2 regions of the Pseudoalteromonas sp. B62 genome follow, and region 2 is predicted to be linked to the other one. Evidence: predicted binding sites of a transcription regulator. Region 2 holds the regulator's gene; the other holds the start of a gene.
The links. Region 2 encodes MetJ, which represses methionine synthesis genes. Its sites were predicted from a motif close to TAGACGTCTAGACGTCTA; they were not measured.
Positions count from the first base shown of each region.

Region 1: a site for MetJ is predicted at 3,585-3,602, ahead of metK (methionine adenosyltransferase). Genes of this name have one in related genera too.

Region 1 is NZ_JARLVB010000002.1:4,013,399-4,018,102, reverse strand. Features, by position in the region: gene serA (phosphoglycerate dehydrogenase) at 1-30, opposite strand, end outside; gene rpiA (ribose-5-phosphate isomerase RpiA) at 40-693, opposite strand; gene P4S71_RS22715 (5-formyltetrahydrofolate cyclo-ligase) at 747-1,343, opposite strand; partial or broken gene P4S71_RS22710 (hypothetical protein) at 1,364-1,914, opposite strand; gene metK (methionine adenosyltransferase) at 2,332-3,483, opposite strand; gene tkt (transketolase) at 3,788-4,704, shown strand, end outside.
Region 2 is NZ_JARLVB010000002.1:1,464,603-1,469,306, forward strand. Features, by position in the region: gene P4S71_RS11135 (malic enzyme-like NAD(P)-binding protein) at 1-925, shown strand, start outside; gene metJ (met regulon transcriptional regulator MetJ) at 998-1,318, opposite strand; gene metB (cystathionine gamma-synthase) at 1,518-2,765, shown strand; gene metL (bifunctional aspartate kinase/homoserine dehydrogenase II) at 2,771-4,704, shown strand, end outside.

The sequences.
Region 1 (4,704 bases), 2.5 Mb from region 2:
TTTGTCTTTTGCTAACGATACCTTACTCATAACCTCATCCTATTTAATTTGAGGCCCATTTTTAGTGCCGATTATCACTTTATCAGCACCACGCATCGCAAATAGGCCGTTGGTAACTACGCCAACAATTGAGTTAATTTGTGTTTCAAGTTGTTTGGCATTGGTAATTTTTAAGTTAAATACATCTAATATAACGTTACCATTATCGGTAACTACGCCTTGACGGTAAACAGGGTCACCACCAAGTTTTAATAATTCTCGTGCAACGTAACTGCGCGCCATAGGGATAACTTCTACCGGAAGCGGGAAGTCACCTAACGTTTCTACTAATTTGGTGTCATCTACAATACACACAAATTGTTTAGCTACTGCCGCTACTATTTTTTCACGTGTTAGCGCTGCGCCGCCGCCTTTAATCATTTCGTTTTGAGCGTTTATTTCGTCAGCGCCGTCAACGTATACATCTAAAGCATCAACGTTATTAAGTTCAAACACTTCAATACCTAACGCTTCCAAACGTGCAGTTGAAGCTTCTGAGCTTGATACAGCGCCTACAATAGTGTCTTTTACTGAGCCAAGTGCATCAATAAAATGGTTAACCGTTGAACCTGTACCCACGCCTACTATGGTGTCTTTTTTTACAAACTCGAGTGCAGCCCAGGCAGCTGCTTTTTTTAATTCATCTTGTGTCATTAATGTGTGCTCATCTATATCAAAAGTATGCTGCTAGTATACAAGTTAACGTATTACCAGCAGTAGGTTTTATCTGGAGTGATAATAGTTTTAAGTGGTACATCCCACGACTCAATGGGTAACACGTCTACTTTTTGACATTCATGTGCTAAGCCAATAAGTTGTGGTTTTTGCCAATTTTGTTCGTGTAAACGCGCCAGTGTTCTATCATAAAACCCGCCTCCCATTCCTAGGCGATTACCTTGTTTATCAAATGCAACTAACGGCATAAGGAGGTAATCAAGCGCTGCTAATGGGCATATTTGAGAGCAGTTGAGCTTAGGTTCAAAGATACCATAGCGGTTTGCCTTCATGGGTGAGTTTTTTTCATAGCGCTGAAAGAGTAAATTAGTCCCATTGAAGGGGTGAATTACTGGTAGGTAAATGTGGTGATTTAGATTCCATAACTCTTTAATTAACAGTGAGGTATCTAGTTCTCCATCATTACTTAAGTAGATTGCTATATGCTCTGTTTTATTCGTTTTTTTACTTTTTAAATATTGAATAAAATTCATATATAGCGATTGCGCCGCTAAATTTTGTTGATTTTTTGACAAGTTATTACGTATTTCACGGATAGATTTTCTTATCTGCGCACGGTTATTATTCATTTGATGATTTCACTATGCAATTATAAAGAAAATAAGCTAGGAAATGCCAAATATACAGCCAATATAATAAGTAACGTCACGGCTGTTGCTATTAAAGAATATAAAAGCACATTACTGCGTTTTTTAGGTGTGCTTACTGACTCTTCATCAAGCAATAAATCGTCGTCTTGCCAATCGTCATCCTCATCTATTTCAGGATTTTTTGATTGCTCTTCTGGTAAGCGTTGTTCAAGTTCTTCGAGTTTTTCTTCAAGGCGAATTAAGCTACTGGTGATGTAATCAAGGGCATCAAAAATACGTTCATCACGTTGACTGTTTTGAGGCTGCTCAGTTGAGGTATTAGCTGCATTTGAAACTGCCTGCAACTTACTTTTAATGCCCAAACTAGCCAATAGTTTGGCTTGTTTTAGTGCTTTGTCTTTATGGCTCGGTGCAAACAGTGGCTTTCCTTTAAAAAAAGAGCTACTTTTTCTTCTGAGGTTTTTAGTTTATCTGCAAGGTTGATAGATGCAGCGTTACTGTCTATTCCATCAGCAAGTCCAGCAAATATAACGCGAAAATTGTCGGCCATTTAAGTACCCCTAAAGCTTTTTAATAAAAAGAGTATAAACCGAACTCCTTTATAAAGGCATCCATATGTAAAATTAAATTATTTTAACTTATGAGCTACTTTCTGTGCGATCACAAAATAAAGTCTGTGGATTAGGGCTTGTTGGCCTTTCAGGATTGAAATTTGTTCAATCTAGGGGCTGTTTAATCGCGGCGTGAGGTTTGTAAGCTAGTGGGCTCGGTAACGGCTCCTGCGCTGCGCTACTGGCTTACATCCATGTAAGAATAAGTAAAAACCGAGCAACAAAGAGTAAATTGCCTTAATATTTTTATTAATGTACCGTTATTTTAATTAAGTTTGAATTTATTCTGCTATTTATAATACATAAAAAAAGCGCCAATTGGCGCTTTTTTTGTATTTAGATAGTTACCTAACCAATTAAAGGCCAGCTGCTGCGCGAAGTGCTTCAGCTTTATCTGTACGTTCCCAAGGGAATTCGTCACGACCAAAGTGGCCGTAAGCCGCTGTAGGAAGGTAGATAGGGCGCTCTAAATCAAGCATTTGAATTAAGCCGTAAGGGCGCAGGTCAAAATGTTCACGAATAAGCTCAATTAAACGGCTTTCTTCCAGCTTGCTTGTACCAAACGTTTCAACGCTAATAGATGTAGGCTCTGCAACACCAATTGCGTAAGAAACCTGTAGCTCACACTTGTCAGCAAGACCAGCAGCAACAATGTTTTTAGCAACGTAACGTGCAGCGTATGCCGCGCTACGGTCAACTTTTGATGGATCTTTACCAGAGAAAGCACCACCACCGTGACGAGCCATACCACCGTATGTATCTACAATGATTTTACGACCAGTTAAACCACAATCGCCCATTGGTCCGCCAATAACAAAGCGACCTGTTGGGTTAATGAAAAATTTAGTTGCACTAGTAACAAGCTCTGCAGGAAGTACCGGCTTGATGATTGTTTCCATCACAGCTTCTACTAAATCTTTTTGCGAAATGTCTTCGCTGTGCTGAGTAGAAAGCACTACAGCATCAATACCTACAGGTTTGCCATTTTCGTATGCAAAAGTAACTTGAGATTTTGCATCTGGACGTAACCAGTTAAGCTCGCCGCTTTTACGAACCTCAGCTTGGCGCTGTACTAAACGGTGTGAGTAAGTAATTGGAGCAGGCATTAGTACTTCTGTTTCGTTACATGCGTAACCAAACATTAAGCCTTGGTCGCCAGCGCCTTGCTCTTCTGGGCTAGTACGGTCAACACCTTGGTTAATGTCAGGAGACTGTTTACCAATAGTGTTTAAAATTGCACATGAATCGGCATCAAAGCCCATGTCTGAATTTGTGTAGCCAATGTCACGAATTGTTTTACGTGTAATTTCTTCGATATCAACCCATGCGCTAGTCGTGATTTCACCACCAACCATAACCATACCGGTTTTCACGTACGTTTCACACGCTACGCGAGCATGAGAGTCTTGCTCTAGGATAGCATCAAGTACCGCATCAGAGATTTGATCGGCGATTTTATCCGGATGACCTTCAGAAACTGATTCAGAAGTAAATAAATGTTTTGCCATTGTATTTCTGCTCACAAATATTGCGCTTCACAAACGTCGGTATTAGCGCTAAAAAATTAAGGGGCGTATTTTATCGAAAACAAAACACCTTGCATAGTGTTTTTACGCCTAGACGTCTAAATAAAATTACGAATGTCGTTCTGGTCTTAAAAAATATTCATAATGCTCCCTTTTATGGGGTTTTTAATTGCACACCGCCCCCACAATAAGTAAGAATGGTCGGTATAACAGTATTCAATAAACTTGGATACATAAACGAATAATAAATACCCGTGCAAATACACATATAAAGGTAGGAGAATTCATGCCATCTCGCAAAGAACTTGCAAATGCTATTCGCGTCTTGTCAATGGACGCAGTACAAAAGGCCAAATCTGGTCACCCTGGAGCCCCTATGGGCATGGCTGATATCGCAGAAGTATTATGGCGCGATTATCTAAAACACAACCCAACAAATCCAGAGTGGGCTGACCGTGACAGATTTATTCTTTCAAATGGCCACGGTTCAATGCTTATCTATTCTCTATTGCACCTAAGTGGTTACGACTTACCACTGGACGAAATTAAAAACTTCCGTCAAATGCATTCTAAAACACCAGGTCACCCTGAATATGGCTATGCACCAGGAATCGAAACTACTACGGGTCCATTAGGTCAAGGGATCACAAATGCCGTAGGTATGGCCATTGCTGAAAAAGCGCTAGCTGCACAGTTTAACCGTGAAGGTCACGATATTGTTGATCACTTTACCTATGCATTTATGGGCGATGGCTGCCTTATGGAAGGTATTTCTCATGAAGCAGGTTCACTTGCAGGCACATTAGGTCTGGGTAAACTTGTTGCATTTTGGGATGACAACGGCATCTCAATCGATGGCGAAGTTGAAGGTTGGTTTACAGATGACACGCCAGCTCGTTTTAAAGCCTACGGTTGGCATGTAATTAGTGGTGTTGATGGTCACGACAGTGATGCAGTAAGTGCTGCAATTGCAGAAGCAAAAAGCGTTACCGATAAGCCATCACTAATTTGCTGTAAAACAATTATTGGTTACGGCTCACCTAATAAATCTGGTAGCCACGACTGTCACGGTGCACCACTGGGTGATGACGAAATTAAAGCGTCTCGCGAATTTTTAGGTTGGACTGGCGATGCGTTCGAAATTCCTGATGATATTTATGCACAGTGGGATGGCAAAGAAAAAGGTCAACAGCTTGAATCAAG
Region 2 (4,704 bases):
TGATATCGAAGTGAAGCATAAAACAACAGAAGACTTTATTAACACGGTTGCTAATATTGCCGATACATTTGGTGGTATTAATCTTGAAGATATTAAAGCCCCAGAGTGTTTTGAAATTGAAAAGGCATTGATTGAGCGCTGTAGTATTCCGGTTTTTCATGACGATCAACACGGCACTGCAATTGTAACAGCCGCTGGTATGTTGAATGCACTTGAAGTGCAAGAGAAATCGATAGAAGAGGCTATTATAGTATGTTTAGGTGCTGGTGCGGCTGCAGTTGCCTGTATGGAACTGTTAATTAAGTGTGGTGCACTGCGTGAACACATTTACATGCTTGACCGTAAAGGCGTTATTCATACTCGTCGTGATGATTTAAACGAGTACAAACAACTATTCGCTAACAATACGGATAAGCGTACGTTGCAAGATGTTATTGCTGATGCTGATGTATTTGTTGGTGTATCTGGGCCTAATTTGTTAGCAGCCGATGATTTAAAACTGATGGCTGATAAGCCGGTTGTGTTTGCGTGCTCAAACCCCGACCCTGAAATTGATCCCGCACTTGCACACAGCGCACGCAACGATTTAATTATGGCGACAGGGCGTTCTGATTATCCAAACCAAGTGAATAATGTTTTGTGTTTCCCGTTTATTTTTCGTGGTGCACTAGATGTGCGCGCAAGTGCAATTAACGATGAAATGAAAATAGCAGCAGTAGAAGCGATTCGTAGCATTGCAAAAGAGCCTGTACCAGCAGAGGTCTTAAAAGCCGCCGGTGTTGATAAGCTGGAATTTGGTGCTCAATATATTATTCCAAAACCGATGGATCCACGTTTATTACCACGTATAGCAAGAGCGGTTGCTCTTGCTGCTGTTGAGTCGGGTGTAGCACAAATTGATTTGCCAGAAAGCTATATGCAGTAAATCTATACCGTAAAATTTAATCATAAAAAAACCTCAGTAATTACTGAGGTTTTTTTATTTTACTTTATCTATTTATTCGTCATCTAAAACAGGGACTTCTAACCCCATTTCTTGCATTATTTTTTTCACTTCTTCTGGTACTTTTTCAGCGTTGTCTTTACGTAAGTCATCGTCATTAGGTAAAGGTTGACCTGTAAATGCATGTAAAAACGCTTCACATAGTAGCTCACTGTTTGTTGCGTGACGCAGGTTATTAATTTGACGACGAGTACGTTCGTCAGTTAATACCTTTAATACATTCAGTGGGATCGAAACGGTGATCTTCTTAACTTGTTCTGATTTTTTCCCGTGTTCTGCGTATGGGTGAATATACTCACCATTCCATTTAGCCATAAGATGTATCGTTGCCTCAGATTATTAATTGCTCACATGCGCTAAAATGCGTGTGAATATGCGTGAAATTCTATCGATTTAAAAAAGATAGTCAAATACTAGTTGTTTGGCCATCTAGCTGTTTAAATGTTTTGACTTCTCAAATTGAATAAACTACTCTTTTAGACGTCTAAACATCCAAATTAATCAGGTGACGAATATGAGCGAAAAAAACAAAGCAACCATTGCGGTCCGTAGTGGTGTTGAAGCCGATAAACACCACGGTGCAGTGGTCGCGCCAATCTATTTATCGACTACTTATTCGTTTGCCGATTTTGATACTAAACGCCAATATGATTATGGCCGCAGCGGTAATCCTAACCGCGATATCTTAGCCGAGACCCTTGCTGAGCTCGAAGGTGGAGTACGCGGCATAATTACAGCCACAGGCATGGCGGCTGTACACTTAGCAACTCAGCTGCTTAATCACGACGACACGTTAGTGATCCCACACGACTGCTACGGTGGAAGCTACCGTTTATTTACGTCCCTGCAAAAGCGTGGCTTGCTAAAGCTTGAGGTTTTAGATTTAACAAAACCAGAAAGTCTTCAAAAAATATTAGTAATTAAACCAAAACTCATTTGGATTGAAACACCAAGTAACCCTGTACTACGTTTAACTGATATTAAAGCGGTTACTGATATTGCTAAGCAGTGTGGCGCACTGGTGGCCGCTGACAATACATTTTTATCGCCTGCTTTACAAAATCCGATTAAGTTTGGTGTAGATATTGTGGTGCATTCAACCACTAAATATATTAACGGACACTCAGATGTAGTGGGCGGTGCTGTTATTGCTGCAACACAAGAGATCGGTGACGAGCTTGCTTGGTGGGCTAATAACATTGGTATCACAGGGGCACCTTTTGATAGCTATTTAACGCTTCGTGGTTTACGTACTTTAAATGTGCGATTAAGGCAGCATCAAGAAAATGCATTAGCAATAGCTAAGTATCTCGAAGAATCTGAGTTCGTTAGCCAAGTTTATTACCCTGGGCTTGAGTCGCACCCCCAACATGAATTAGCGAAAGCACAGCAGCTTGGTTTTGGTGGCATGGTTAGCTTTGATATTAAAGGCGATATAAACGATGCTGCGGCTTTTTTAACTAGTCTACATAACTTTAGTTTAGCTGAGTCGCTAGGCGGCGTTGAGAGCTTAATATGCCACCCTGCTACCATGACGCATGCAGGGATGGATGCAACAGCGCGCTTAGAAGCCGGCGTTGGTGATACGCTTATTCGTGTTTCTGTCGGAATAGAAGACATTGAAGATTTATTAGCAGATCTTGAACGTGTATTTACACTTGTAAAACCTGGCAGAAAAAACAATACAAATCGATTAACTAAAGGTGCGGGAACATCGAGCGGTGATGCTAAGTTAAGTGCCGCTTACCCCGCGCTTTGGTAACTAACATGACTAAAAATATACATAAATTTGGCGGTTCGAGTTTAAGTTCAGCGCAGCGTTACAAAAGTGTTGCGGGTATTATATTAGAGCACACACAACCTGGTGATTGCGTTGTGGTATCAGCAGCTGGGAAAACAACCGATACACTAGTTAAGTTATGGCAAAGTTACCAGCAGCAAGATACACATGTAATTGCTGATATTTTATTACAGTTAAATAATCATCAAATAGATTTAATAGAGCAGTTATTACAAGCTAATACAAAGCGTAACGCTCTAAAAATATTGAATGAAGAGCTATCAACAATAACGCTGTTAGCGCAAACAGGGCAGCTACAAGAAGCCCAATTGCTTGCTCATGGAGAGTTATGGTCAGCACGCGTACTCGCTGCTTACCTGCAGGAGCTTAATGTTGATGCGTGTGTTCACGATGCGCGTGCTTTATTTACATTAAATGATGGGCAGTTATTACATGAACAAAATACTCAACAGTGCGCAAATTTAATTGCGCATAATAAAATTAACGTTGTGACTGGATTTATTGCAGCTAATACAGCAGGGGATACTGTAACGCTTGGTCGTAATGGAAGTGATTATAGTGCGACCTTACTCGCTAATTATTGTCATGCAAAACAAGTCTGTATTTGGACTGATACACAAGGTGTATTTAGTACCGACCCTCGTAAAGTTAGTAAAGCGATTAAATACGCGAAGGTGTGTCGTGGACAGGCCAATTTATTAGCACGGCTAGGTAACCCCGTATTGCATGCTAAAACATTATCTCCTCTTAAAAATACGGATATAAAATTATCAGTACGAAGTAGTTTTGATGTACAAGCTAGCTCTACTGACATCGTTAAAGAAGGTAGTGCCAAACAAAAGCGCTTTATAACAACGTTACAAAATATTGATTTATTGATAGTTGAAAACTTAAGTGAAGGAGATATTGCGCATGTGAGTCAGCTTATTCAGCATAGCTTGCATCACTTTAGTCAAAATGGTGAGACGTACTTAGTTGTGCCAGCTATTTCGACGCATCAGGTTATTAGCTATTTTGAAGGTCGAGCTAATATTAACGAATCGAGCTTACACGGGTGTGCTGTGATAGCGCCAGAGCAAGATATTAGTAAATTGCACTTATTGGCGATTAATTTATTAAATTCACATGCGATTGAACCACGATTTGCACACCAAGATAGCGGCTATATTTTATTACTTACTGATCAAGTGATTGATAGCGATATACTTAGCATATTACACGATAAGCTGATTAACAAAGGCCAGGAAATTGCTTTAATAGTCGCTGGACTTGGTAATGTAGGTGAGGTGTTTATTGAACAGTTATCTACTCAAGTTGAGCGCTTGTCAGATGACTTTAGTATTAAGCTTGTTGGCTTAGTGCGCTCTCAAAAAATGCTTTTTAATCCTAATGGGATTGGTGTATCGCAATGGAAAACCCAGTTTCAACTTGAAGCGTCTGATTATCAAAACCAAACATTATTAAATGCAATTGATGAACTTGATTACGAACATAAAGTGATTGTAGATATAACAGCGAGTGAAAAGTTTAGCCGGTTATATCCTGATTTTGTAGAAATGGATTGTCATTTAATAAGTGCTAATAAGTATGCAGGTACAGCTCCTACTAATTGGTATAAAGCACTACGTACAAGTATCTCTGAACGCAACTTACATTGGCGTTATAACACCAGTGTGGGGGCTGGTTTACCCATTAATTTTGCGCTTGCTGATTTACAAAATAGTGGCGATAAAATAACACGTATTGAGGGCGTGTTTTCTGGGACGTTATCGTGGTTGTGTAGTAAGTATGATGGTTCGATTATATTTTCAGATTTAGTGCTCGAAGCGCAAAAAATGGGTTTTACGGAGCCCGATCCTCGCGAGGATTTATCTGGGCGTGATATGCAGCGAAAATTGCT